One region of the Cytobacillus firmus genome, then DNA from elsewhere that is predicted to be linked to it. Evidence: riboswitches for the same ligand, from Rfam matches in the RefSeq annotation. Region 1 holds a riboswitch; the other holds the start of a gene.
What was found. A riboswitch is a leader RNA that binds a small molecule or an ion and turns the genes downstream of it on or off. The one in region 1 is predicted to bind ZMP and ZTP.
Positions count from the first base shown of each region.

Region 2: linked by a shared signal. The riboswitch ahead of NAF01_RS16480 (bifunctional 5,10-methylenetetrahydrofolate dehydrogenase/5,10-methenyltetrahydrofolate cyclohydrolase) and the one ahead of NAF01_RS15290 (phosphoglycerate dehydrogenase) in region 1 are both predicted to bind ZMP and ZTP.

Region 1 covers NZ_CP098323.1:3,022,497-3,037,594, forward strand. The annotation lists gene brnQ (branched-chain amino acid transport system II carrier protein) at 1-744, opposite strand, end outside; gene NAF01_RS15275 (GntR family transcriptional regulator) at 1,023-1,682, shown strand; gene clpP (ATP-dependent Clp endopeptidase proteolytic subunit ClpP) at 1,727-2,308, opposite strand; gene NAF01_RS15285 (sigma-70 family RNA polymerase sigma factor) at 2,335-3,009, opposite strand; gene NAF01_RS15290 (phosphoglycerate dehydrogenase) at 3,202-4,401, opposite strand; ZMP/ZTP riboswitch at 4,469-4,547, opposite strand; gene NAF01_RS15295 (GerAB/ArcD/ProY family transporter) at 5,019-6,122, opposite strand; gene NAF01_RS15300 (Ger(x)C family spore germination protein) at 6,140-7,312, opposite strand; gene NAF01_RS15305 (spore germination protein) at 7,356-8,789, opposite strand; gene NAF01_RS15310 (polymer-forming cytoskeletal protein) at 8,900-9,613, opposite strand; gene NAF01_RS15315 (YhbD family protein) at 9,631-10,254, opposite strand; gene NAF01_RS15320 (GNAT family N-acetyltransferase) at 10,453-11,211, opposite strand; partial or broken gene NAF01_RS25080 (MEDS domain-containing protein) at 11,232-11,782, opposite strand; gene NAF01_RS15335 (YolD-like family protein) at 11,968-12,306, opposite strand; gene NAF01_RS15340 (FUSC family protein) at 12,452-14,629, shown strand; gene NAF01_RS15345 (hypothetical protein) at 14,644-14,946, opposite strand.
Region 2 covers NZ_CP098323.1:3,253,677-3,268,774, forward strand. The annotation lists gene NAF01_RS16415 (LysE family transporter) at 1-368, shown strand, start outside; rRNA gene rrf (5S ribosomal RNA) at 498-614, opposite strand; rRNA gene NAF01_RS16425 (23S ribosomal RNA) at 696-3,631, opposite strand; rRNA gene NAF01_RS16430 (16S ribosomal RNA) at 3,938-5,487, opposite strand; gene NAF01_RS16435 (hypothetical protein) at 5,740-6,567, opposite strand; gene NAF01_RS16440 (cold-shock protein) at 6,791-7,000, opposite strand; gene NAF01_RS16445 (DUF6509 family protein) at 7,275-7,568, shown strand; gene NAF01_RS16450 (hypothetical protein) at 7,599-7,991, opposite strand; gene NAF01_RS16455 (GNAT family N-acetyltransferase) at 8,148-8,993, shown strand; gene NAF01_RS16460 (metallophosphoesterase family protein) at 9,001-9,498, opposite strand; gene NAF01_RS16465 (cold-shock protein) at 9,599-9,799, opposite strand; gene NAF01_RS16470 (degradosome RNA helicase CshA) at 9,939-11,393, opposite strand; gene NAF01_RS16475 (cold-shock protein) at 11,691-11,891, opposite strand; gene NAF01_RS16480 (bifunctional 5,10-methylenetetrahydrofolate dehydrogenase/5,10-methenyltetrahydrofolate cyclohydrolase) at 12,105-12,986, opposite strand; ZMP/ZTP riboswitch at 13,070-13,152, opposite strand; gene NAF01_RS16485 (hypothetical protein) at 13,855-14,343, opposite strand; gene NAF01_RS16490 (nucleoside hydrolase) at 14,526-15,098, opposite strand, start outside.

The sequences.
Region 1 (15,098 bases):
GGATGTATAAATGACTGCTAATAAACCGGAAGCAATTACTCCTGCTTTGGCAATAGATACCATGATCTCCTTCTTGGTTGCAGCGCCTTTTTCCTTTACAGCATTTACGACAATAATCCCGAATACAAATGCTGCCAATGCGTCCATTGTCAGATAGCCTTCCTGGAACCCTTTAAAGAATGCACCGTTCACATAGGCTTCAGTCGGAGCCTGGAATGCACCCATTGGATTAAAGAATGCCGCACCGATCAAAACAGCAATAACAATTAGAAGAATAGGTGTTAAATATTTTCCTACGATATCAACAATTTTTGATGAATTCAAAGAGAAAAATGCTGTAATTCCAAAGAAAATAATTGAAAATATAATTAAGCCGACTAAACCGCTTCCTTCTGACAGATAAGGCTTAATGCCGATTTCGTATGAAACGGTAGCTGTTCTCGGAATCGCAAAAAGTGGTCCAATTGATAAGTACAGGGCTACTGTAAAAGCCAGTCCGAATAATGGATTGACACGGCTTGCCAGCGATTGCAAGTCACTTTTCCCCGAGAAGCCCAAAGCCAGGATGCCAAGCAATGGCAAACCCACACCCGTTATAATGAAGCCTGCGTTTGCTGACCATATATTCGTTCCTGCCGATTGGCCCAGCATTGCAGGGAAAATTAAGTTTCCTGCCCCAAAAAATAAGGCAAAGAGCATAAAACCAACTGTCACTGTAAATGAGAATGGTACTTTGTTCGTCATGGTTATTTCCTCCTATTAACAAGGCTATAAATTTAACAAATTTAAATTTTCTGATATTATAGCGCGCTAATATTATTATTTTTGCACTCTAGTAATATATCGCATAACTCAAGATAACATATTCAAAATACTTATGCAATATATCGCATAAATCTTTTTGTCGAATCATGCGATATATTGAATTTTTTAGGATACTTCTATATACTAAATTTATAATCTATTGGAAATAACTATAAATCCGCAGGAAAATTGCTAGAAATGAAAAGGTGGTCACAGCTATGCCAATACCCTCTAATTATTCATCACCTACTCGTGTATCCGCTAAAGATCGCGCCTTCTCCCAAATCCAGGAGTGGATTATTGACGGGACACTTCAGCCGAAGGAAAAATTAAACGATGCTGATCTTGCCAAAGCGTTAGGAGTCAGCCGCACCCCTATCAGGGAAGCGCTTCAGCTGCTGAATGTTCAGGGATTTGTCGAAATGTTCCCGGGTGTCGGAACTCAAGTCACTTCAGTTAACCCGGAAGATATCAGCAAGATTCTGCCTCCTTTGGGCGTCCTTCAGGCGCTTGCTGCTGAACTAGCCGCTCCTGTTATCAGCCAGGAGACAATCAATATTCTCAGGGACATCAATCATAAATTCGCCAAAGCTCTAAATGCGGGAGATACCTTCTCAGCTTTGAAGCAGGATGAAAAGTTTCATAATATCATTATCGATCTTGCTCAGAATCCTTATATTTCGAATACAGCTTCCATGCTGCAGGCTCATGTCATGCGGTTATACTATAATAAAACTATTATTTTAAAAGAACGTTCTATTGAAGAACATGAAGATATATTAAAAGCTTTTGAACAAAAAGACAGAGAAAAGGCCGGAAATATCGCACGTGTTAATTGGCTTCGGGCAATTGACGAATATTACACCGGAGAAAAATGATCAAACGGAAAAAGCAGCCACCATCGGCTGCTTTTTCTTTTTACCTAGCTTTTATAGATAATTTCATCAATAATCCCGTATTCCTTTGCTTCTTCGGCAGTCATGAAATAATCACGGTCCGTATCCCGCGCCACTTTTTCTGCAGGCTGGCCAGTTCTTTCTGCAATAATTCCATTGATGTGCTCCCTCAGTTTTAATATCCGTTTCGCCGAAATTTCGATTTCGGTCGCCTGCCCCCTCGCTCCGCCAAGCGGCTGATGAATCATGATTTCACTATTCGGCAAACTGTAGCGTTTTCCTTTTTTCCCTGCCAGCAGAAGCATCGCCCCAAATGACGCAGCCATTCCAGTGCAAATCGTTCTCACATCAGGCTTTATATATTGAATCGTGTCAAAGATGGCAAACCCTGCGGTTGTCGAACCGCCCGGACTATTAATATAAAGAGAGATATCCTTTTCAGGAGATTCCGCTGCAAGAAATAGCAGCTGGGCAATCACACTATTGGCAACCACATCATTAATTTCTTCACCAATCATGATAATCCGGTCTTTTAAAAGCCGTGAGTAAATATCGTAGGAACGTTCTCCTTTGCTGGACTGCTCAATGACATATGGTATGGCTGTCATCTTTATCCCTCCTGTTCTTTGCGGATCTATGCCGCCATACAGAGAGTATTAGAAGGAGATGAAACGGGCAGAACAGGCTTCTTCGAATAGCTTTCCAGGGATTGCAGGAAAGGGATGGACTTTATTAGGATGGACGGGTCTTCAGCCGCCACTGATTGCTGCATCAGATGAAAAAGCTTTTCTTCTTCCTCATTTGCAAAAATATCCTGAGTCTTATCCTCAACTGCGTGTTGAAGCTGCTTCCGTGCACGGGTCAGCGCAGACTTCACTGCAAATTCAGTAGTCTGCATGATATCAGCAATTTCTTTAGTTTTGTATCGAAACCCTTCCTTCAGCGTAAAAATAACTGCCTGTTTTAATGTTAGACGATTAATGAGATGGCTGATTGCTTCTCCTCCACTGGAGATGGAATTCTTCTTTTCACCTTCAGGCGACTCTGCCAGCTGCTCCCGCTTTCTGTTTCGAAGAGTGTCAATCCAGCAATTATAGACAATCTTCTTTAAAAGAGCCTGATTAATTTTCTCAGGCAAATAGTTTTTATAAGCGCGGACGATTGCTTCATGAGCTAGATCGTCCCCATCCCAGCGGTTCTGTGCAAGAAACCGGCTATATCTCTGCAGTGAAGGATAGATATCTGCAATACAGCTTTCCTTCTGTTTTAAGGAACTCCTTGATTCAGCCTGAACTTTCCCATGCTTCATAAACCTGTTCACTCCTTTAATACATCTCTGCTTCTATAACGCATTAAGAGAACAAAAAGATACGGGGGATTAAAATTTTTATCAGTTTATTCTAAGGATAGCTGATTTTATACTGCACCTATACTATTTTTAAGATTAGTTCTGTGTGCTTTCAAAAAAAGCCCCAATCCCATCGGAATTGAGGCTGCATTTTTATATAATCCGTGACGTAACAATGCCTTCTATTTGATTAATCTGTTCAAGCAGTCCAGGGATCACATCGCCATTCACCTTATTATCAATGTCGATCATGGTGTACGCATATTCACCGCGGCTGCGGTTCACCATGTCTGCGATATTCAGCTGGTAGCTTGAAATGGCAAGTGTGATTTGTCCGACCATATTGGGAATGTTTTTATGAAAAGCAGTGACACGCCGCTTGCCAGTGTAAGGAAGAGCAGCATTTGGGAAGTTCACTGAGTTTTTGACATTGCCTGTTTCAAGGAAGTGCTTCACCTGTCTTGCTGCCATGACAGCACAGTTTTCCTCAGATTCCTTCGTTGACGCGCCAAGATGCGGAATCGCCACTGCGTTTTTCATTTTCAGGATATTTTCATTTGGGAAGTCTGTAATATACTTGCCCACTTTTCCATTTTCAAGGGCAGCTGCCATATCTGCTTCATTCACAAGCTCCCCGCGTGAGAAATTCAGGATGTGAACACCCTTTTTCATCATGCCAAAAGAATCTTCATTGAACATTTCCCTTGTATCATCGGTTAATGGAACATGTACAGTAATATAGTCAGATTCTGCAAACACCTGCTCGATGCTCATAGCACGCTGTACATTGCGGGACAGGTTCCAGGCCGTGTCAACAGAAATAAATGGATCAAAGCCAACGACATCCATATCAAGTTCCAGTGCATCATTGGCCACAAGTGCCCCGATTGCCCCCAATCCGATGACGCCCAGCGTTTTGCCTTTAATTTCTTTTCCGACAAATTGCTTCTTCCCTGCTTCTACAAGCTTAGGGATCTGATCTCCTTCGTCTTTCAGCGTTTTGGTCCAGGAGATGCCGGCAAAAAGATTGCGGGATGAAGCCATTAAGGAAGTAAGCACCATTTCTTTTACGGCATTCGCATTGGCGCCAGGTGTATTAAACACGACAATTCCCTGCTCAGTGCATTTCTCCACCGGGATATTGTTCACTCCTGCTCCTGCACGGGCGATTGCTTTTAATCGATCGCCCAATTCCATAGAATGCATATTAAAGCTGCGAAGAACAATTGCATCCGGATTGCCGCTTTCATTATCAATTGTAAAATGATCCTTGTTAAACACTTCAAGACCGCTTGGCGCAATTGCATTTAGTGTTTTTATCGTCTTCACTTTGTCTAAAGTCATGGTACTCACTGGATTCTCCCCTTTTCAACTAACTTTGTCAGATTTTAAAACAGAAAGAGGTAAGGGTAGAATCCCTTACCTCTGCCCAGGCGAACGGCTTCGACACTATGTGCTCCCCCGCGGTGATCCGCGTCTCGCCAGTTACACATAGCCTTTTCGGTTTTTTAAATCTTATCAAAGTCTTCAGAAAACTTCAACCCTTTAAAGCGCTTACAAAAATAAAAAATTTATTTATTTTTCTATGAATAATAAAGTATATTTTTCGTAATTTGTACATTATGCTGCAGAACAGGCTTTTATCCCTTATCCATTCCGTAATTTTCCGCCACCCTCGGTTCCTATTAAGTTTATAAAAGAAAAAACATGTTAAACCTAATACATATCCTAATACCTGTGGGTGAATCATTTGCGTGCTTTATTCATTCTCTTATCACTTTTAGCCGGTACAATCAGCCTCATTGTTTCTCTTGATTATATCCAGGGTCATCCATTATTTGAATCCTGGCAAAGCATAAAAAGTGTTCTGTCTTCCGCACAGGGAGAAGATTATTTTCTTATGGTAATTTTTATCCTTGGTTTATTCGTTATGTACTTGTTACAGGAAAAGAAAAAAAAATAACCGCTATTCACACTTTTCCCAGTTTCCATTTACGCTGGATTGACGCCAATACTAGCAATACAGCAGGAATAGCGAATTGGAAAGCAATATGCAGGAAATAAGGCACTACTTTTAATCCTTCATCCAGATGGCTTTGATAGCTTGGTGCAATCATAATGGAAGAAAGACAAATAATCCCGCCCATAAAATAGGAGGTAAAAACATTTGGCTTCATTTTGAAAAGGTTATTCATTCCGATTACCGCACAATAGAAGAACATGCCCACTTTAATAAACCCCAGAAATACAATCAATAGGATGATAAAAGGATCCAGACGCTGAATAAATCCCCCAATTTCAATATAGCCAACAGCAGCCAATGCCGGGAAGGCCGAACGCTCAAGGAGGTCTGCACCAAGAATACAAATTAAGATTATAGTATTAATAGTTAAATAAATGCCTACATAAGCAATTGCCATACTTCCTGTTTTCAAAATCTTTGTCTTCCGTTTCATTAAAGGAAGGATCATCGTAAATAGAACCAATTCTCCATAGGGAACCGTCATATTAACCGGAAAAATCTCCCCGATGACCGGCTTCCATCCATTAGCCAAAACAGGCCGTAAATTTTCGAGGTGAATCAAGTCACTGATCACATAGAATATCAGGATTAGCAATAAAGTGACTGTCATGACGGCGAAACAGATAATCCCTGCTCTTGCAAATACCTCAAAACCTAAATGAACTGCGTATATCAATGCAAACATCATACAGATACCCAGCGTAATAATGGAGTTTTTAGCATAAGGAGAACTGATCAGCAATTCCTCAACATCACGTAAAACCCTGGACGCGATATATATGAAATAGATAATGTACATATAGCTTATAAGGCTTCCCAGGTATTTTCCTAAAATTTTTTTCACGTATTCTGTCAGCGGCAAATCCGGATGCTGTCTGTAAAGACGATAGTAAACAGCGAAGATTGCCAGCCCGGCAATGGGTGAAAGAATCGTAACGATCCATGCATCCTGGCGTGCTCCGCTTCCAAGATCCAGAAACACGGCTGTCCCAAACATAAAAAGGACCATCAAGCAGAATAATTGTATTCCATCAATCTTATCTTTCGGCATTTACTTCACATCCAGAATTATTGTAGTTTATATGGATCTGTCAGCAACCCTGCGTTCGATATGTTTGCATTCACATTTACTTCAATATCCGCATTTCTAAATAGCGTATTCCATTCTTTCTTGTGTTTTTTCCAGTAATTTGGATCATTTATTGATAGTTTTCTGCCGAAACCAAATACATCGGTTTCCATTTCCTGCGCCAATTTTATTGTTTGCCTTATTTGGCTTTCAGCCTCGTCTTCTAATTTTTTCGCAATCTTTCTTATTTCTTCTTCACTGTCAATTTTAATATAGCATTCCAGTTCTGCAATATAGCCCTTAATATCTGCGTCAACTGCCAGGGTCAATTTTGGTTTTAACTCTGTCTTAATGGTTGACTTTATACCTTTTGTCGTGACGGTCATATTTTTTTTACTGTTACACGGCAGCGGAAAGGATGTATACTCAGCGGCTGAGTTAATTAAATGGGCTGTTCTTGCGATTTTGCCGTCAAACCAGCCGGCTAATTGATCTTTTTTAAACAGTGCCAATCCAGTTACCTCTACGACCGGAGGCTTGATGTCCTGCAGGTTATCCGTCTGATTCTGAGATTTAAGCGGTTTGTTCAAATGAATTCCAGACAGCATAAGGTTCTGCCCTTCACCTGATAAAAGGGAGATAGCCCTGTAAATGGGAACGATTTCTGAGATGGCGTACATTTTTTCATTATTTTCGCTGGTGCTGATGATACTTTTCGTTGGATTGGATTCCAGCGGCTCAATGACCCCCAGAACTTCTTCTGCAGTCGTGTCCCTTGCAATAAAAACAGGAAACGATGAGCGTGATTCACCTCTTTCAAACACATCAAATATAAGCCCCAGCCCCTCTCTTGCAAGAGCCTCTCCAATCACAATCAAAGAAAGATGAGTAACACTGTTCTCTCTTGGAATGATTAAAGACGCCATCCGGTAGGCTTCAATAAACGTTTCTGCTTCGACTGTGTAATTAATAACTGGAAGGCTGCTTCCAGCCCCATTTTGCGAAAAATAACCCGGATTGATTAGTTGATACGTGACCCGATAGCCTGATTCCCTTTCCTGGGGGAGGTCTATGCCAATGGCGATTATTAAACCGACTTCATTTAAATCTCTATAATTGGAACAGCCCGTTAGTAAACCCATTATCAACAGGACTGAAATGACTTTTTTCATACGTTCATCCCTGCTCTTTTATTTGACTTCCGATCAAGGAGCCTCACTTGGATGAGGTGCCTATCCGGACTAAACTGTCTTTCAAATCGCTGACTCTGACCGGTGAGAGTGGAGTGAGATATGGGACTCCTACTGATTTAAGGCTGCAAAGGTGCAGAATAATGCATAAAGAAAACAGGATAATTCCATAGAATCCAATAAAAGCAGCGGCAAAAATAAGAATGAAACGCATTCCGCGTGCGGTGTTCACAATATTAGGGTTAGGCAGTGTGAAGCTTGAGATAGCTGTCGTCGCCACGATGATCACAATTGCCGCTGAAACAAAGCCTGCTTCGACTGCAGCCTGCCCGAGAATAAGTGCCCCTACAATGGAAACAGCCGGACCAATGGCCCTTGGCATTCTAATCCCGGCTTCCCGCAGGACTTCGAAGGCCAGTTCCATTACCAGTAATTCCACAATGGCTGGAAAAGGAACCTGTTCTCTTTGTGCCATGAGCGTCACCATTAAAGTAGTAGGGATTAAGCCATGGTGGTGCGTGATCAGGGCCAAATAAATTGCCGATGCATACATGTTAACGTAAAACGAGCCAACCCGAATGAGTCTTAAAAAAGAACTCACCAGGTAATTGGCATAATAGTCTTCAGGAGAGTGAAAAAATTGGATAAATACAGCCGGCAGAATCAATGCAAATGGTGTTCCCTGTATAATGATCGCAATTTTGCCTTCTAAAAGGTTAGCAGAGACCACGTCTGGCCTCTCTGAATTCTGGAAGAGGGGAAAGATCGTTTTCCTGTTGTCCTTTAAGGCTTCTTCCACATAATTTGTGTCCAATATACTGTCCATATCGATTTTACTAATTCTTTCCTTCACTTCTTTGACGATTTCCTCTTTCGCTATGCCCTCCATATATAAAATGCCTATATCGGTTTTGGTCACTTTCCCTGCTTTTGTCTGTTCAATCCTTAGATTGTTATTTTGTATTCTGGCACGGATCAGCGAAATATTCGTCCCTAAATTCTCTGTAAATCCATCCTTTGGCCCTTTCACCACCGTTTGTGTGGTAGGTTCTGTAATAGACCTTGATTGAATCTTTCTTGTTCCCGCAAGGATCGCCTCTGAATGCCCCTCTATCAAAATAACCGTGTCCCCGCTCAGCAGACCGTCGACTAATACGGGCCATTCATCAATGATATTCACCTTAGGTACCGAAATGATCTGAGTTATTTCATCGGACCAATTTCGAATAGATTTTTGTTCATTACTAAAGGAAAGAATTGGATGCAGAACATTGTCATGCAGGCTTTGTTCGTCAACGATCCCCTGGATATGTATGATAGCTGCTTTTCCATGGTTTGAAAGTATTATATTTCGGACTGATAGATCGGAGCTGTTGCCAAACTGCTCTTTTAAGTATTCAATATTGGAATCAGTACTCTTGCTTATCATTTTATGGTGGCTGTAATGTTTCCGGAACACAATAATTCTCCTTTGGAAAACGAGTCTTGTTTGTTAGTGTGCCCGGTATGAGGAATATCTTGCCTTTTAATTAAAAAAAACCTAACCAATCAGGTTAGGAATTCATGATTCTATATTAACCGGGATTCTTTCACCACTGAGTCTGGTGAACATTCGTATTCTCCCGAGTATTCCACTAGTCCAATCTCGCAATTTTTGCCGATTTTGACATTTTTGCCTCTGACGACAAGAGCTGAGGTGCCTTCAAGTTCGATGTCATCACCTTCAATTAATTCTGCCTCGAGCTTGAGGGGGAAGAGTGATTTGATCAATTTAAACAGGCTTTCTCTATGCTGTGCCACTTTTATCTTTCTTCCGCCAATCTCTTTCGCTTTGCTTTCTCCAAATAGTTTAATATCAATCGTTTCTGCGTTTAGTAAACCATCTATCTTAAAAGCCCCTTCCGCGCGGAAAACCTCCGCTTCACAGTCTCCTGCAATCTTTGCTTTCCCGTTCACTACCATTTCATCGCTTTTTACAGAACCTCCAATGGAGGAATTCCCGGCAACCTCAAGCTTTTGGCTGTGGACAGCTTCTGAAATGGATGCGGAGCCGTTGATATTTAAAGATTCAGCTTTAACTGCTCCATGGATCTTGGCTGCACCGCTGATCTTTCCTTTTTCGGTTTTTACGTTTCCATGGATCGTCCCCGTACCGTTGCAATTGAATCTCTCGCATTCTATATCACTATTTACCGTGCCCTTTCCATTGATTTCGACTTTATTAAAAGATCCTCCATTAACCGATCCAACTCCATTAATGATTAAGTTCCCCAGTGTTTTCATTTCCACAGCATTTCCTCCTATGCCAATTTGGATTTTAATTCCTCAGCACATTGCTCTACCGATATAGCGGCTGCCAATTTTGTCCCTTTTTCGAGAAGGACCTGTTCCCCGTTCATTGAAGCCAGGCAGCTGGACATGCCGAGTTTTCGAATGAAGCAGATCACAGCTTTGGGCTGCTGCAGAATCTCTTGATGATCATTTAATAGCTGAAGGAGCATTTTCCCTTCTTCGATATGGATATCCCCCGATTCCAGCAGGCTGGAAAGTATATAAAGCTTTAAAATCTCATAATAATTGAATTCGTGAATCTCCCCCTGTGTGTCCAGAAAGATATTCATAACCGGATCAGAAGCTATTCCTTTAGCCATCAGACTTTCCTTTGGCAGCTTCAGGTTCGAAGCATTCAATGAAAACAAATTGGCCAGCTCATCCAAAGAAAGGGTATCCTTCATCTTCTGTATCTTTTCAACCCGCTCGAGGATTTTCTCTTTTGGAAAAAAAGTCTCCTGCCCTGTAAACGTTGATTTCCTGACAAACCAGTCCTCAGGTATCAGGTTCTTCCTTTTCCACCGGTAAAGCTGTCCATATGAAATCCCAGTTAAATCCAGAACCTCTTTTTTTGAAATTAATTCATCGCTCAATTCCAGGACTCCTTTCTGATGATACGATTGTAACATAACACTGTTACGCATGAAATGTGTTTTTATTCTTTTTTTCCTGATTTTTTTCGACAAATCTTCCGGAATTCACCACGAAATCAATACTGTTCGCGCTTCTCACTGTAAAACAATGTTTTATTGACACAAAAAAACCTGGCTCATATTGAACCAGGTTTCCCTTCATTCGTATATTTTTAGTAAGTTATACTGCTTTCCAATATACCGGTAATTTTGCCTGCGGTACATCTCTTTTGGAGTATCTTCTCCATCCGCCACAAGAATGATCGTTTTATCCTTATACTGATCCATCACGGATTTCTGCAGGGAGCTGCCGATGCCCTTTTTTTGAAAATCCTCATGGACCATCAGTCCATCAATTTCAGCTGTTCGTTCCTTGATAATGACATCAACAGATCCGGCTGCCTTTCCTTTATAAAATGCAATAAGCTGCTGAATACTTTCATCTTTGTAATTTCTTAAGTGCTGAGCTTTCTTTTTCTCTGCGAAGTTTTCCCCATATACCGAATCCTGCTCATACTGAAATTCCAAATAATCGTTCCATGTTTTATCCGTTACATTTTCAACTTTAATTTCTTCCCTTTCCTGGACTTCCGGAAAATCAGCCGGAAGAATCGCAAATAACTCCAGGAACCCAACCGTATTATCTTTATCCTGCTGAAAGAAAGCCACAAGCTCTCCAGAAAGCTCCTCATCATCCGGAAAATAAAATCTTACATGCTTTTGGCCATTTTTCTGATGAAAATCTCTTAAATATTGATGTGCCTCCTCAAACTCCTGAACGGAAGGCATTCTTTTAAAGGCAATAAAATTGCTGTCATACTGAAGGAGCATGTCAGGATTATGGTTATGAATAATTAGGTCATTTTCCAGAACAGTGTGTCCCGGTTTATAAATATCATGAAATGTGATCTTTTCCATCGGTTTCTCCTAAGAACATTTTATAGGTATTTATACTCTCTGTCTGTTATGAGCACATCATGGCAGCGCATTAAATTCTCCTTTAGTTCCGGAGGGGTATTTTTGCTATCATACGCACACAGGGAAATCAGGTCATGGTCAGAAATGGCATTGCTTAGATTCTTTTCATATTGTTCCACTAACGGAATGTAGTCCTTCACGTTACCCCACTCAACCAGACCCCATGTATATATCTTAGAACTGCTGTCTAAATAAGGCTGAATATGTTTAAGAAAAAAATGTAAATGGTATCAGGATTAAAATTACCGTTAGTGTAATAAAAATCATAATTATTCATAAAATGAACTCTGTTTAATTCCTCTTTTCCTAACAAATTAGTTAATTCTTTATCAATAAGAAAATAATTTCGGTCATTCTCCACAAATAAAACATGTCCGCCGCATCTTACACCAGCCGTTATGTATGAGACCGCATTTTGAAGATAGCAATCCATTTGATCATAGTGATAAAGAATATGACCTCCGTTTGACTTTTGCAGATTATCAAGTAAATCTGTTAACAATTCATTCATTGATAAGTCTCCTTATAACGAAAAAATGTTTGATGTACTTTAACGCTACTCACTCCCAGCTGCTCTTTCTTTATTATATCTAAAAATTGAAAAAAATGGGTGTGTTTTCTCCAGGTTTGCGGTCCACGGCCCAAATAAAAACTCGAGGTAAGTTCCTCGAGTCTGCTGCAATTATAAAATATTATTCATTCTTCCACTTCCGCCCCGGCTATTTCATCAAAGTTAATTTTCTCCAGATCCCCGCTCTCCAGTTGCAGATGAATTTTTCTGCTGATGCCATCCAGTCGGTTTACCCTTCCTTTGTATTCGAGGAAAAATCCTTCCCGCCAGACTTTTACTTTCAAAAGATAAGCAAATTCCATTGCATAGTGAATTTTGTTTTCATATTCCTCCAATTCATATTCATCAATGAGCGGCTTGTTTTGCGCCATTTGATCTCTTTCCAGCTTTCTTAGCATCGCCCGGTGTTCCGGCATGAAGTGAGCAGGCTGCCATTTTATTTTCCCTCTGTCTTTTAGCGGCATAATAAATCCCTCCATATTCTATTATAGAACATTTGTTCTGTTTTAAAACCTAAAAAACAGAAAAAGCTTAAGTTGGTTCATTTGGATAATAAAAGTACGAATGGTAAAATACACTTTAACTCTCAAAAAAAAGATTGGTGAAACAATGAAGCAGCTTCAAATCCAACACCGATGGCTTGGACGCTTGCTGGCGTCCGACCCCGGCCTGATCCGTTTTCAAAAAGCCGGACGGGCCACATTAAGTTTAATGGCTTCGGTATTTACAACTCTATTTCTTATGCAATTGGGTGGGGCAGATGCCGCTCTCGCCCTTACTCCGGCAATTGTTTCCGGAATGGCCGGCATGCTTGGCATCATGATTGTGATGGATGACTCTAAAAAAGGGAAAATGCTCACAACCGGCATCCTTGGATTTTCAGCAATGGCAGGGGTATCAATCGGTTCACTGCTGGCAGAAAGCACAATCTTTACCGATATTTCAATGGTTGCATTAATATTTTTAAGCTTTTATTTGACCCGCTTTGGTGTCCGCTATTTCTCATTATGCATGATCGCATTCATGACACTTTATTTCTCATCTATTCTGCAATTATCAGCCAGCCAGCTTCCTTCCTTTTACTTCGGGATCTGGATTGGGGTCGCGTATGCTTTCCTGTTCAATTTCATTCTTTTTCAGGACACCGCGAAAAACCTGAAAAGAAGCATCCGCTCCTTTCATTTCCAAAGTAATTTTACCTTCAATCTCTTAATTGAGGGAATGCAGGGAGAGCGTATGACTGCTCATCAGCGGGAAGAATTGCGGAGAAACGTGCTTAAACTCCGGGATTATGCTGTAATCGTTTCAGAGTATATCAATGAGGATGATGTGCAGAAATTATGGCAAGGGCTGACTCCATCCCAGCTGAGGTTATATATATTTGATACAGGCATGCTGATTGAAACCCTGACTGACTCCATCCGGAACTTAAAAAAAGCGAATGCCCTTGACATAGAAGAGCTGAGAAACCTCCTGGTCTGGGTCACCCGCTCTCTCCGTGACGCTGAAGTTCTTGCCCATCAATATGAAGAACAAAATCTTCGTGAAGCAGAGCTTGCTGTACAGGCACTTCGCCTGCTTATTATGGATTTGTTCAACAGGGAAGACAAACCGGCAGGATGGCTTTACTTGATCAGGCGGATCGAGTCCCTTGCAAACCATGTCATTGAGGGCGGCATAACTATACAGCAGGCGCTTCATAAAGTAAAAGACAATGAAATAGAAGTATCTGAAGAGACGCCTGATGAAGATGAATCACCTAAGGAAGATAAGAGCCTCAAACTTTCCACCAAAAAAGCGTTTCAGGCATTGACTGCTGCCATCATATCCATCATTGCTGGACAGATTCTTTCGCCTGACCAGCCTTATTGGGTTCTTTTAACAGCCTTTATCGTTCTGCTCGGAACCGAATCAATCGGGCGCATTTATACAAAAGGTTTTCAGCGGTCAGTTGGAACGATTATCGGGGCAGTGATTGGATTTACGCTTGCCAGAGTGGTCAGCGGCCATTCTGTGCTGGAAATTACGCTCATTTTTGCAGCAGTTTTCTTCTCTTTTTATTTATTTGAAGTCTCTTATACATTAATGAGCATGTTTATTACGATGCTGGTCGCTTTTATGTATGACCTTTTACTTGGCGGAATATCATTCTCCCTTATCAGTTCCAGGGTTATCGATACGATTGCCGGTGCCGGCATTGCATTCGGCGTATCTCTATTTATTTTTCCTAAAAAAACGAAGGATAAAGTGGCCGATACGATAAATGATTATCTTCAAGAACTGAAACCGTATGTCACGGCATATGTGCGAAGCTTCCGGGAAGATGTGAATGTTAAGGAGCTTTCAGGCAAAGGCTTCTTATTGGATCAAAAGCTTAAAACCATAAACGTCGAAGCGCAATCGCTGATAAAAAAACCCGGATCTCCGCGCCATGCTGACGTTAACAGATGGATCACCCTTTTTTCAGCCATCAATTACTATGCAAGACATCTGGTGGCTTCCTCCTACCGGAAAGGATTCGACTATCCTGATGAGCTGGTCGATGTTTTCACAAGAATTGAGGAGAAACTTGAATTAAATATTGAAACATTAATGGACCTGATTAAAGAAAGCGGAGACGGCACACTTGTCTATAGTCTGGACCGGGAAAGAGAACAAATTGAACGAATGGCACCACCAAGGCAGCAATCCCAGCGTGATTTGATTCATCATCTTTATTTCGTCTGGAGAATCAACAAAGCGATTGTGGAATTGGCAGAAGAGCTTGGTGCAGGGAAGGAGCAATAATGCTCCTTCCTCTTTTATTTATATAGAGATTTATAATAGTAATATGGAGGATATGAGTAATAAGGATAACCGTAATATGGGTAAGGGTAACCATATCCGAATGGCGGAGCTAAGGCACTTCCCAAAAGCAGACCTCCCAGGAAAGGAAACCCGAAGCCAAAACCGAACGGCCTGCCCAATCCAAATGGTCTTCCGAATCCTAACGGTCTCCCAAAACCAAACGGCCTGCCAAACCCGAAAGGTCTCCCAAAACCAAATGGCCTCCTCAAGTCATCATCTGGGCTAATCTGCATTAGTCCATTCACTTCATTCTGCATGTCCAGTCCTCTTCAGGATAAATTGCAGTATTAGAGTATGCAGATATTTATTTTAAGAGTAGGCTGTCACCTAGTCAGAAATTCAAATACACCGCAAAAAAAGAGCAATGCCCGAAAGCATCACTCTTTTCATTTCTTTATCGCAGTCTAAC
Region 2 (15,098 bases), 230 kb from region 1:
AAACCATATTAAGCGCCGGCAAAGTAATATTAAGCGTCAGAACCAAAAATGAATCTAAAGTAAAATCCTTTATGTCAGGCTTCCTCATGTCATTGTCAAATCCTTTAACCATACTGTTTTGGCTCGGCATCTATGGTTCCATCCTGGCAAAAACAGCAGCTGAGTATGACAAGGCCCAAGTTATTTTATACAGTGGAGCGATTTTTACAGGCCTTCTTCTCTGGGATGTAACTATGGCAGCCGTCGCCAGCAGCTTTAGAAGATTTTTAACCGGAAAGATTCTCGCTATTATTTCAATTGTATCTGGAATATCTTTGATTGGCTTTGGTATATATTTTGGATTGCAGGCTTATAAACTTTTGTTTTAAATACATATTCCATCCATTCGGACAAGGTGTCTTTGAACTGGGTTGCAGTTAAATTGGTATTACTGGCAAGTTCGGAGTTAATCTAGCTTTACACATAAAAAAGAGCACCCATCAGGTGCTCTTTCATTTGCCCGGCAGCGTCCTACTCTCACAGGGGGACAGCCCCCAACTACCATCGGCGCTGAGAAGCTTAACTTCCGTGTTCGGTATGGGAACGGGTGTGACCTTCTCGCTATCGCCACCGGACTATGTAATAGAAGAAACTTCGTTCCCTCAAAACTAGATAATGTATGAAGAAGTATTTGCCGAGTAATAACCATATATGACTTGGTTAAGTCCTCGATCGATTAGTATCAGTCAGCTCCACATGTCGCCACGCTTCCACCTCTGACCTATCAACCTGATCATCTTTCAGGGATCTTACTAGCTTGACGCTATGGGAAATCTCATCTCGAGGGGGGCTTCATGCTTAGATGCTTTCAGCACTTATCCCTTCCGCACATAGCTACCCAGCGATGCCTTTGGCAAGACAACTGGTACACCAGCGGTGCGTCCATCCCGGTCCTCTCGTACTAAGGACAGCTCCTCTCAAATTTCCTGCGCCCACGACGGATAGGGACCGAACTGTCTCACGACGTTCTGAACCCAGCTCGCGTACCGCTTTAATGGGCGAACAGCCCAACCCTTGGGACCGACTACAGCCCCAGGATGCGATGAGCCGACATCGAGGTGCCAAACCTCCCCGTCGATGTGGACTCTTGGGGGAGATAAGCCTGTTATCCCCGGGGTAGCTTTTATCCGTTGAGCGATGGCCCTTCCATGCGGAACCACCGGATCACTAAGCCCGACTTTCGTCCCTGCTCGACTTGTAGGTCTCGCAGTCAAGCTCCCTTGTGCCTTTACACTCTGCGAATGATTTCCAACCATTCTGAGGGAACCTTTGGGCGCCTCCGTTACTTTTTAGGAGGCGACCGCCCCAGTCAAACTGCCCACCTGACACTGTCTCCCGCCCCGATCAGGGGCGCGGGTTAGAATTTCAATACAGCCAGGGTAGTATCCCACCGACGCCTCCACCGAAGCTGGCGCTCCGGCTTCTCAGGCTCCTACCTATCCTGTACAAGCTGTACCAAAATTCAATATCAGGCTACAGTAAAGCTCCACGGGGTCTTTCCGTCCTGTCGCGGGTAACCTGCATCTTCACAGGTACTATAATTTCACCGAGTCTCTCGTTGAGACAGTGCCCAGATCGTTACGCCTTTCGTGCGGGTCGGAACTTACCCGACAAGGAATTTCGCTACCTTAGGACCGTTATAGTTACGGCCGCCGTTTACTGGGGCTTCGATTCAAAGCTTCGCTTGCGCTAACCTCTCCTCTTAACCTTCCAGCACCGGGCAGGCGTCAGCCCCTATACTTCGCCTTGCGGCTTCGCAGAGACCTGTGTTTTTGCTAAACAGTCGCCTGGGCCTATTCACTGCGGCTCATCAGGGCTATTCACCCTAATGAGCACCCCTTCTCCCGAAGTTACGGGGTCATTTTGCCGAGTTCCTTAACGAGAGTTCTCTCGCTCACCTTAGGATTCTCTCCTCGCCTACCTGTGTCGGTTTGCGGTACGGGCACCTTTTCCCTCGCTAGAGGCTTTTCTTGGCAGTGTGGAATCAGGAACTTCGGTACTAAATTTCCCTCGCCGTCACAGCTCAGCCTGTATGGTAACGGGATTTGCCTCGTTACCGGCCTAACTGCTTGGACGCGCTAATCCAGCAGCGCGCTTACCCTATCCTCCTGCGTCCCCCCATTGCTCAAACGGTAAAGAGGTGGTACAGGAATATCAACCTGTTGTCCATCGCCTACGCTTTTCAGCCTCGGCTTAGGTCCCGACTAACCCTGAGCGGACGAGCCTTCCTCAGGAAACCTTAGGCATTCGGTGGATGGGATTCTCACCCATCTTTCGCTACTCATACCGGCATTCTCACTTCTAAGCGCTCCACCAGTCCTTGCGGTCTGGCTTCAACGCCCTTAGAACGCTCTCCTACCACTGACATCGAAAGATGTCAATCCACAGCTTCGGTGATACGTTTAGCCCCGGTACATTTTCGGCGCGGAGTCACTCGACCAGTGAGCTATTACGCACTCTTTAAATGGTGGCTGCTTCTAAGCCAACATCCTGGTTGTCTAAGCAACTCCACATCCTTTTCCACTTAACGTATACTTTGGGACCTTAGCTGGTGGTCTGGGCTGTTTCCCTCTTGACTACGGATCTTATCACTCGCAGTCTGACTCCCATGGATAAGTCTTTGGCATTCGGAGTTTGTCTGAATTCGGTAACCCGATGGGGGCCCCTAGTCCAAACAGTGCTCTACCTCCAAGACTCTTACTACATGAGGCTAGCCCTAAAGCTATTTCGGAGAGAACCAGCTATCTCCAAGTTCGATTGGAATTTCTCCGCTACCCACACCTCATCCCCGCACTTTTCAACGTGCGTGGGTTCGGGCCTCCATCCAGTGTTACCTGGACTTCACCCTGGACATGGGTAGATCACCTGGTTTCGGGTCTACGACCACATACTCATTCGCCCTGTTCAGACTCGCTTTCGCTGCGGCTCCGTCTTATCAACTTAACCTCGCATGTAATCGTAACTCGCCGGTTCATTCTACAAAAGGCACGCTATCACCCATTAACGGGCTCTAACTACTTGTAGGCACACGGTTTCAGGATCTCTTTCACTCCCCTTCCGGGGTGCTTTTCACCTTTCCCTCACGGTACTGGTTCACTATCGGTCACTAGGGAGTATTTAGCCTTGGGAGATGGTCCTCCCTGCTTCCGACGGGATTTCTCGTGTCCCGCCGTACTCAGGATCCACTCTGGAGGGAACGAAGTTTCAACTACAGGGCTTTTACCTTCTCTGGCCGGCCTTTCCAGACCTGTTCATTTACCTCGTTCCTTTGTAACTCCGTATAGAGTGTCCTACAACCCCAGGAGGCAAGCCTCCTGGTTTGGGCTAATCCCGTTTCGCTCGCCGCTACTCAGGGAATCGCGTTTGCTTTCTCTTCCTCCGGGTACTTAGATGTTTCAGTTCCCCGGGTCTGCCTTCCATACCCTATGTATTCAGATAAGGATCCTATCCCATTACGGATAGGGGGTTTCCCCATTCGGAAATCTCCGGATCAAAGCTTACTTACAGCTCCCCGAAGCATATCGGTGTTAGTACCGTCCTTCATCGGCTCCTAGTGCCAAGGCATTCACCGTGCGCCCTTTCTAACTTAACCTACTTCGGCCAATGATAAGCGGCGAATCTCTGCGTCAGCTCCGTGACTGTGCTCCTCACGTACTCTCGTACGCTCCGGTGCTCGTTCGGTCGCTTCCTTGATCTTCTTGCTTCTCATTGCCCTCAGGTTTGTGCTCTTACTTCGTTTTAAAACAAATATAAGAGAAAAAACTAAGATGGCGATTACTCGGTTATTGCTTCTTCATTAACATTATCTAGTTTTCAAAGAACGAATCTTTCATTGAGAGATTGAACTCTCAAAACTGAACGAACAGAGAACGTCACGTTTCTTGTAAATATTCCTTAGAAAGGAGGTGATCCAGCCGCACCTTCCGATACGGCTACCTTGTTACGACTTCACCCCAATCATCTGTCCCACCTTAGGCGGCTGGCTCCAAAAGGTTACCCCACCGACTTCGGGTGTTACAAACTCTCGTGGTGTGACGGGCGGTGTGTACAAGGCCCGGGAACGTATTCACCGCGGCATGCTGATCCGCGATTACTAGCGATTCCGGCTTCATGCAGGCGAGTTGCAGCCTGCAATCCGAACTGAGAATGGTTTTATGGGATTCGCTTAACCTCGCGGTCTTGCAGCCCTTTGTACCATCCATTGTAGCACGTGTGTAGCCCAGGTCATAAGGGGCATGATGATTTGACGTCATCCCCACCTTCCTCCGGTTTGTCACCGGCAGTCACCTTAGAGTGCCCAACTGAATGCTGGCAACTAAGATCAAGGGTTGCGCTCGTTGCGGGACTTAACCCAACATCTCACGACACGAGCTGACGACAACCATGCACCACCTGTCATCCTGTCCCCCGAAGGGGAACGCCCTATCTCTAGGGTTGTCAGGAGATGTCAAGACCTGGTAAGGTTCTTCGCGTTGCTTCGAATTAAACCACATGCTCCACCGCTTGTGCGGGCCCCCGTCAATTCCTTTGAGTTTCAGCCTTGCGGCCGTACTCCCCAGGCGGAGTGCTTAATGCGTTTGCTGCAGCACTAAAGGGCGGAAACCCTCTAACACTTAGCACTCATCGTTTACGGCGTGGACTACCAGGGTATCTAATCCTGTTTGCTCCCCACGCTTTCGCGCCTCAGCGTCAGTTACAGACCAAAGAGTCGCCTTCGCCACTGGTGTTCCTCCACATCTCTACGCATTTCACCGCTACACGTGGAATTCCACTCTTCTCTTCTGCACTCAAGTTCCCCAGTTTCCAATGACCCTCCCCGGTTGAGCCGGGGGCTTTCACATCAGACTTAAGGAACCGCCTGCGCGCGCTTTACGCCCAATAATTCCGGACAACGCTTGCCACCTACGTATTACCGCGGCTGCTGGCACGTAGTTAGCCGTGGCTTTCTGGTCAGGTACCGTCAAGGTACCGGCAGTTACTCCGGTACTTGTTCTTCCCTGACAACAGAGTTTTACGATCCGAAAACCTTCATCACTCACGCGGCGTTGCTCCGTCAGACTTTCGTCCATTGCGGAAGATTCCCTACTGCTGCCTCCCGTAGGAGTCTGGGCCGTGTCTCAGTCCCAGTGTGGCCGATCACCCTCTCAGGTCGGCTACGCATCGTGGCCTTGGTGAGCCGTTACCTCACCAACTAGCTAATGCGCCGCGGGCCCATCTGTAAGTGATAGCCGAAACCATCTTTCAGCTTTTCCACATGTGAGGAAAAGAGTTATCCGGTATTAGCCCCGGTTTCCCGGAGTTATCCCAGTCTTACAGGCAGGTTGCCCACGTGTTACTCACCCGTCCGCCGCTGACTTCAGGGAGCAAGCTCTCTGAAGTCCGCTCGACTTGCATGTATTAGGCACGCCGCCAGCGTTCGTCCTGAGCCAGGATCAAACTCTCCATATAAGAGTTGATTAAGCTCGTTTGTCTTTTCGAAAAAGACTAATGATTTAAACGTTGACGTTTCTGTTCGTTCAGTTTTCAAAGATCAATCAGTCACTATCTCTTAAAGCAACTTTATTATAATACTATTTACAACTTCCAATGTCAACAGAATTTAAAAATTACTTTTAAAATATGTTTTGCGAAAGCTGTTCTTAAATAATAGCATCGTCCATGTTCCAGGTCAACCGTTTATGCATGGTACATTATTCCAATTTAAAACGATGGGAACATATAATGATTTAACTTCCTGATGAGCATGAGTAAAAGCATAAGTATCACACTAAAGAATACAGGATTCCAATAAGAGTTTATTACTAAGATGTCCATCTTTTCCATAATGATATGGAATGCAAAATCAGCAATAAATAATAATACAAGCCATTTAAACCGATAAAATTTTATTATAACAATGGTCAGCAGCAGGGCATAAATAATCCATATCAGAACACTGAAAGCTACATGGTCCTGATAAGGAGAATCAAACCATCCGACTTTATAATGATGAGAGCCCACGATAGCAGTCAAACCAAAAGAGATTCCTTGAAAGATTGTGGTAATAGCCATATACACAGTAATATATTGAATAAAAAAAGATGGGTCTTCGACTCTATTCCTCCACCATTTTATAACAAAGACAGACGCGAACAATATTACCGGGGTAAACCAGGATTTCCACCAGTTATGTTCATAGATGCCAAGCCACAGAAATAGCTCTTCTATTCCATAAATGGAGGCTATTATTAAAATGATCCACTTGAACGGGATTCTAAAAGCCGCTATAGTCATCAAAACACTGGGAATAAAAAAAGCCTGTGAAATACTTGAACCAAAAACATCATCATACCAACGGATTGAAAAGAAATTCGGATAATAGGAGTAAGCGTCACCTAAAATCAATACGATATATTCCATTAAAAAAGAAAGTCCCATAATAAAGAAATAAACAGCCAGATTAAAACGAAAGTCTGTTTTCTTATAAGTTATATAAATAAGACCCACGCTAATGAGCACTAACCCAAGAAACCAAAGCAAATTTGACATTCTTCCACATCCAGTTTTTTTCGCTCGTTTCCATTATTTTGTTCATCTCGGACAAACATATACTTCTCCCTGGAACAACAAAATTGTTAATAAAAAAACGTAATATCCGAATCCAAGAGCTGTCTGCGGAACAAATATACAAATGAGAAAGTATTTTAGTCGAGACTTACTCTTAATTTATTATGCAAAAAATAAAAGGGCGATTTTTAGATCGCCCTTGCAACTATTTAGAAAATATGCTGTTATTGTTAACGACTTGCAATTCTTTAGTCGTTTCTTTCATTTCACTTTTGCAAATCGGACAAAGAGGCACCTGGCTGCTTTTGAAGTTGTCTCTTACCCAGCAGTTGCAGGACTCAGATGTGCACTCCCAAATTTTCACTTCTTCAACCTTGATTTCTTCCATGTTTTTTCTGCCAAATCCCATTGCCATATACAGGCACCTCCCAAAGAGTAAGACCCTTACCCAAAATAAAAATCACTTGCTATATAAAGTGACGAACCACTGGCTCTATATAACAAGTGTTTAAGGGCAATATTATATTCTTTTAACTAAAAATAGTATAACATATTTAAAAGCTTCTGTCAAAAAGTTCTAAACCCGCAGCTATAATCATTGAAACATCAAAAAATTGTTAAATACTATTAACCCAATCCGGGAAAAGTGTATAATGACATGTACAGCAGCGATAGAAAGGGTGAAGACCATGAATATTACAAGTTATACTGTTGAGTACATACAGGATCCTACTGGCATTTTAACAGGTGACCGCTACGAATTCTTTTTAGATATTGATGTGGATGAAGAAGATGAGTTATATTCAGAGAATGGCATTAGGCTAAGAGTGCTTTATTTTAAAAATGGAGAAGACGAGAGAATTCTCAATTATCATTTTGTTGAAGGCAGTTCTGGAACAGTTTTGGATTTCGCTTTAGACGAGGATGAAGAAAAAACAATTTCAGCTTTCTGCCGGGACAACCTTTCCCAGGCAGAAGAATAAGAGCAGGGTTCCCCTGCTCTTTTACTATATTTAAATCCCCTTTCCCTCTTCAATAATGTGATACATGAGATGCGCTAAATGCTGTATAGGTGTATAAGATTCTTCCCTGTCCACATTATTTCCTTCATTAAAATCCAGGTCATTCAGATAAAGAGCTGTGAATTGGTAGAAGTCTTTTAATTCAAAAGCATAGCACGCACTGGGTTCTTCCGATTCCCCTTCATATTGCAGAACCATGTAAGACTCTTTACCTTCCTTGTCGACAGCATCAAAAAATATAAAATAGCCCACATTTGAGTTCAATTCAAATAAATGCCTTGTTCCGCCTTCTGTATATTGCTCAAAGTCATTTTCATTCAGCTTCTGGACAACCATTTGCTGTATATTGTCTTCCTTATGGAACTTCACTGTGAAATTTTTCATTCAATCTCCCCCTTAATTCATACAATCCTAACATATTGCTATATTTATTAACATAATTTCAATCAGCACTCAAACGAATTCAATTTTAGGTCTATTCGTTTGAACTGTTTTCTTATATTATTGGTTTATCAATTTTTTATACAGGAGGCCGCCTGATTGCTGACAAAAAAACAATTAGACGATATTCGTTCTCTGCAGCAAATATGCGAAGAGACAGAGAATATCGAATTAAAATTAAATTGGGATACTTTGAGATCGAGACCCGCGGATGAGAAACATGACTATTTCCATTATAATAAAAACGGAAAATTATTGGGGTACCTTGCTCTTTATAGTTTCGGAGGCCCGGTGGAATTATGCGGAATGGTCCATCCGGATCATAGACGCAAGGGCATCTTCTGCAGTCTGTTCAATGAAGCGGTAAAACAATTGACTCAGGCAAGCAAATTGCTTATTAATGCACCAGCCTCTTCTGAATCTGCGAAAGGTTTTATAAAGTCATTGCCTTGCAGCTATTCTTTCTCCGAGTATCAAATGAAACGCCATAAAAGCAAGGAAATCGGAACAATAAACCAGGAAGTAACCCTGAAGGAAGCAGTGAGCAGTGACCTGGATTTCATTAATCATCTGGACACAGTATGCTTTGATGTTCCAAAAGAAGAGGCAGCGGCGTTTAATAATAATACCTTTACCAGCGAAAATGAGAAGACATTTATAATTGAATACAAAGGCGTAAAGTCCGGCAAAATCAGGATTCAAATAGAAGAAGATGCTGCCTGGATTTACGGCTTTGCTGTCGATCCTTTATTTCAGGGAAAAGGAATCGGCAGGAGCACCCTCACTAATGCTGTTAACCATCAGTACAGCAAGGGAATCAGCTGGGTGCGTCTTGAAGTCGCTGCAGAAAATGACCATGCTCTAGCATTATACAAATCATGCGGCTTCGAATCGTACGGCACACAGGATTATTATGAATATGACCTTAATACAATTAAGATTTAATGAGGTATTATTCCTTTGAATCGAAAAAAACATGATTAAATATTAACTCATCTGTAATTTCCAGGATGCCGAACGAATAGTTCGGCTGCCTGCGCTTGTCAGTTGGAGACCCGGGGTTAAAAAGAATAATCCCATTATGATGTTTCTTAACCGGAATATGTGAATGCCCGAAAATTAGTGCATCAACTTCTTCATCATCGAAAGCCTCAATACTTCTTTTTTCAGTTGTTTTCCCCTTCCCATGCCCATGGACAACACCTATTTTAAAACCTTTTATTTCAAGCAGAATTTTTTCCTTCAAAATAGCGCAAAGTTCATCATTGTCAGTATTTCCATATACTCCCTCAACCGGCGCACGTTTCTTTAATTCCTCATAAAGTTTGATGCTCTGCCAATCCCCTGCATGAATAATTAAGTCACAGCCGTTCAGTTCATCCAGCAATACTCCTGGGAGATGTTTTGATTTCTTTGGCATATGGGTATCGGATAAAATGAGGATTCTAATCACTATCAGCCCTTTCTCCTTACTGTTATACCTTATTTACCCCTTATTTTACTCCAAAAATTAAAAGAGAGCCCCCATCAAGGGACTCTCTTTTAAATCATTATAACTTTGTTACATTTACAGCTTGCGGTCCACGCTGGCCCTGCTCTATGTCAAAGTTAACTTCCTGGCCTTCATCAAGGGTTTTGAAACCTTCTGTCTGGATTGCAGAGTAATGAACAAATACATCTTCTCCGCCTTCAACTTCGATAAAACCAAAACCTTTTTCTGAGTTAAACCATTTTACTTTGCCTGTTGCCATGTAAATTTCCTCCTAATATCAATAACTCACAGAGTGATTAATTACCCTGCATTTACTAATATGGGTAAAAACTTCAATTTTTATAATAAAAAATTCAAAAAGCAGTGAAAAAAATCTTTTTTTCGCTATTCAGGCCGCATTACCCCTTATTGCTATTGCTGCGCGGCTTACTGCTCCGTCTGTCCCGGCCGCCTTTAAAATCTCTTCTATCGCGTCCGCCGCCTCTGGATCTGTCGCTGAATCTTCTTCCTCCGCGATCACCTTTAGGTTTTCTGACACGGATAGGTTCGACCGCAGTTAATTTAACCGGTGTTACATCAGGACCTTTAGTCAGCAATTTAAAGGCTGCAGCAAGCAAAGTAACAGAATCTGTATCTTCAAGAAGATTTTCCGCCACTCTCTTGAAGTCTGCATATTCTTCTTTTTCAATAACTTCCATAAGTTTATTAATAGTCGCCTGCTGATTGCCTGCAACAACATCCTTAAAGGAAGGAACAGGCTTTTTCGCCATCTTACTCTTTGTAACATTTTCAATTATTTTCAGGTGGTCAATTTCTCTTGGAGAAACGAATGTAATCGCAAGCCCCTTGTTTCCAGCACGGCCTGTACGTCCAATCCGGTGAACATAGCTTTCAGGATCCTGCGGGATATCGAAGTTATAAACATGGGAGACGCCTGAAATATCAAGGCCTCGGGCAGCAACATCAGTCGCCACCATAATATCGATTGTCTGCTCTTTAAATCGGCGGATTACCTGATCTCTTTTCGCCTGTGGAATATCGCCATGAATTCCTTCAGCCGAATATCCTCTCTTAATGAGTCCTTCCACCACTTCATCCACACGCTTTTTGGTTCTGCCAAATACAATCGCCAGCTCAGGTGATTGGATATCCAGAAGATTGCAAAGCACATCAAATTTTTGTTTTTCATGCGTTTCCATATAATACTGTTCAATATTTTTAACTGTCATTTCTTTCGCTTTCACTTTAACCATTTCAGGCTCCTGCATGAATTTTTCAGCAAGGGTCTGAATTCTTCTCGGCATTGTAGCAGAGAAAAGCAGGGTTTGGCGCTCCCCTTTAATTTCACTTAGAATTCTTTCGATATCCTCGATGAATCCCATATTGAGCATTTCATCCGCTTCATCCAGAACGACCATTTTGATATTGCTTAAGCGGATTGTTTTTCTTTCAATATGGTCAATTAATCTTCCTGGTGTAGCTGCAATGATATGCGGGTGTTTTTTAAGTGCACGTATTTGGCGGCTAATATCCTGACCGCCGTAAACAGGAAGTGTCCGGACACCTTTTACCTGTCCTATACGGTTTAATTCTTCAGCTACCTGTACGGCAAGCTCCCTCGTTGGAGCAAGGACAAGGCCTTGAATTCCTTCGTTTAAATCAATCTGCTCTAAAAGCGGTACACCGAAAGCAGTGGTTTTTCCAGTTCCAGTCTGCGCCTGGCCGATCATGTCCTTCCCCTGCATTCCGATTGGAATCGCCTGTGCCTGAATTGGTGTTGGTTCCTCGAAGCCCATATTGGAAAGAGCTTTTACTATTTCATTACTTAAGCCAAAATCTGAAAAAGTTGTCAAAATATGTGTTCCTCCTTGAATTATATATGTTATTAGGTACTGAAAGACTGTTTTTGTATAAAGACAATGACACTTTACTAGGCTTTCCAGTTTGCATCTCTTTTTTACATTTCCGTTTGCACTAATTTTAAACTTTTTGTAATTGAAGAATTTTAATTGGGTGAAATGAAAAATACATATCCTAAAAGCAGGTGTTGCAGAAGATCTGTTTTGAGGAATGCTGAAGGCTACAAAGTGGATAAGCAAACATAAAAAGGTGATGCATGATTAGACATGCATCACCTCATTTAAGCAAAATTATGCTTTTGTTACGTTAGCAGCTTGAGGTCCACGGTTACCTTCAACGATTTCGAAAGTTACGTCTTGACCTTCTTCTAAAGTTTTGAAACCTTCAGTTTGGATAGCGGAGAAGTGTACGAATACATCTTGGCCTTCTGAAGATTCGATGAATCCGAAACCTTTTTCTGCATTAAACCATTTAACTTTACCTGTGTTCATTTGTGTTGCCTCCCAATAAGTTGTTTTTCACTATAATGTACCATATAAACTTAAACATAAAAAAGCCGCAGCTGCCAGAAATGAGGATGAACGATCGCCTACATTTCTTTGCAGCTACGTCTACTTATCCAAAAAGTATATTACGAACTTTACAGCGTTAACCTAATAATAAACGACACCCATCTATAAGTCAATCCCTTTGGAGATCAATTTTCAATTAGGGATAAATTGACTACTTACGATTTTCTTATTAGATAGTGTCTTTTCCGCAGCCTGTACAGTATGTTTCAAAAGCATGGAAATCGTAACAGGTCCTACTCCACCAGGTACAGGTGTAATAGCAAACGCTTTTTCAAAACAGCTGTCATACTCTGCATCTCCAATATTTCCTTCATTATAACCGGCATCAAGAACAATAGCCCCTTCTTTAATCCATTCACCCTTAACAAAGTTAGGCTTTCCCACAGCTGCAACTACAATATCAGCCTGCTTTACAATCCTGTGCAGGTCTTTGGTATATGAATGGCAGGTTGTGACCGTTGCATTTCGATTGAGTAAAAGGGCAGAAACCGGCTTGCCAAGGATCGGGCTTCTGCCGATGACAACAGCATGCATACCTTCAGCATTCAATTTATAATAATCCATAATTTCCATAATAGCTGCAGGTGTACAGGACGGATATTCACCAAAGCCGAAAGCAGTTTGACCATATCCAAGGCTCGTAACACCGTCAACGTCTTTTTCAATTGCAATAGCTTCAAAAGCTTTGCGTTCATCTATATGTCCAGGTACGGGATGCTGGAGAAGGATTCCATGTACAGAAAGATCATCATTCAGTTCTGCAATTTTCTCCAGCAGTTCTTGTGTTGTTGTATCCTTTGGCATATGGATACGTTTTGATATAATGCCCAGTTTTTCACACGCATTCCCCTTCATTCTTACATACGTTTCAGACGAAGGATCATCTCCCACTAAAATAGTGGCTAAACAAGGCTCAATACCTTTTCCCTTTAAATCTTCAATTCGATTCTTTAATTGGTCTTTTACATGCTTTGCCACAACAGTTCCATCAAGAATAATCTTTTTTTCCGCCATGCATATTCCTCCTATAGGAAAAGCACCTATTCGGCTTGCGGGCTTTTCCATTTTGTTATGAAAAAAGAGACAAGGGTATCCCTTATCTCTGCCCAGACGACCGGCTATACATAGACGCAGCTCCCCAGCGGTTGATTCCGCATTGTCGTCAGTCACTGCGATTTTGAAAAGCTATTCTTATGAGTAGATAATAGCACAAAAACACAAATAATTAAACTTAAATTTATTAAAATGTTCGTGTTTTTTACAAAAAGTTTCCTTGAGTATACGCTGCACGAAGAAAATGCGAATGCATTTACGAGGATTTCGCACCTTTCGCTCCAATCTGCTCAGTAGATAAGATACAAAAAAAGCAACAGACCTTGCGAAAATAGCCTTGTAAAATAAATAAAAAAGGACAGCAAATACTGTCCTTATAAGTGATATATTTGAGTTAATTATTTATTACCTAAAACAATGAAAGCCCTGCCTCTCTTCCATCCTTGCGGCTCCTAGACCGCGCCAGTGGGAATCAGGTCGGTCGGAATCCTTTCCGACTTAGATGCTCTCTGAGATTTTAATATTAAATGGTAAGAAACTTACTGAAGTAAAAATACGGAGAAGTGTCTGGTTTACAGAAGATGATTAAGAAGAACATTCAGCGTTAAGCTGTCCACACAAATTATTCTTAATTACAAACACATACTTACTCTTTCAAAATCCTAAAGAGCATAAAACATAATAAAAAGCCGCAGTTCCACTAAATAGAAGGTTCGGCTGCCGAACATTCCAAGTGAATTAACGACTTCAAAATATACCTCAAATACTTCAATCACTATATTATCTTATATGCGGTTATCTGTCAAGAAAAAATCTTGTCACCCCCAGATCAGCTTTCTCCTTTGTACTCGGTTACATCAAAATAATCGGTTGTATCTTTATAATCATTAAAGCCTATATCCAGATCATGAAAATACCGGTGCAGTTTGATTAATACGTCCTTTTCCTTGGTGCCCGACTGCACAGTTTCTGCCAGACTTGTTATTGTTCCTAGGTCCTTCTGCAGATCCTCATTCTCTGCTGATATTTTTTTTAGGGAGTTTATGATTAGTTCAGCTTGTTTTCTTTGTTTCGGCCAGCTGACTTTCCGGTCTCTTCCCCAGCCAAGTGTTTCATTATAAAAAGTATGATTGGAGGCAATAAAGTCTCCTAAATCTTCATACATTAATCCCTGTGCGGGCGCCTCCGCATTTGCCAAGGTCTTTTGGATCTTAGATTCATCCTTATTTAAAAAGACAAGCACACTGTAAGCAAGGGCAATGGCTATGACCATTCCAAGAATTGAAAGGGTCATGTTTAATTTTTTATTTTTCAGCAATTTGAAAGCCTCCATTTGATTTTGATTAATGCTGCCGAAGTTAAATGGAATTATTGCCATTTTCACTTTTCCAGAAGAATCTTCCACTCACTGCAAATGTTTTCCATGTTAATACATTCTATGTGAACTTCTCATTCCCCTTCAACACAAATAAAAAAGCTTTTAACACAATGTGTCAAAAGCTATTTCTGTTTTTTCTGAGAGAGAAAAACCTCCATAAAATCAATGATAAATGGTTCCATGTCAAGCTCCATCGCGATATTATCAATTGTTTCCGGCGGTTCCTCTTCCGGCTTAGGCCTGAAATCAGCTATGCTTTTTCCTTTGGCCTTTCCAAACTGTTCAATTCTCACTCTTCGTTTAACATATTTGACAAGATCAGGATTTGTAAGAACACTTAAAACAAGAACATCATGGAGAGGTGCACCCTGAATTCCCGGAACAAGCTTTTGGTAAGCTTCGTAATAATAATCATAAGCAGGTTTGATTAAATCTTTAAAAGGTGACTGGGTATTATTTGCTATAAAATTAATCGTCTCAGGCCGGATAATCGATTTATTTGTTACATTCAAAGGAAATAAATAAATGTTTTTGGCTTTTTCCAGCACTGAATCCGCTGCGATGGGGTCAGCATAAAAGTTGGCTTCTGCCTCTGGCGTTACATTTCCCGGAACCAGAAACGCACCTCCCATTAAATAAAATGCATTTACATCTTGATATGCATCCTTTCCATAAAGAATGAGCGGCAGTGCCAA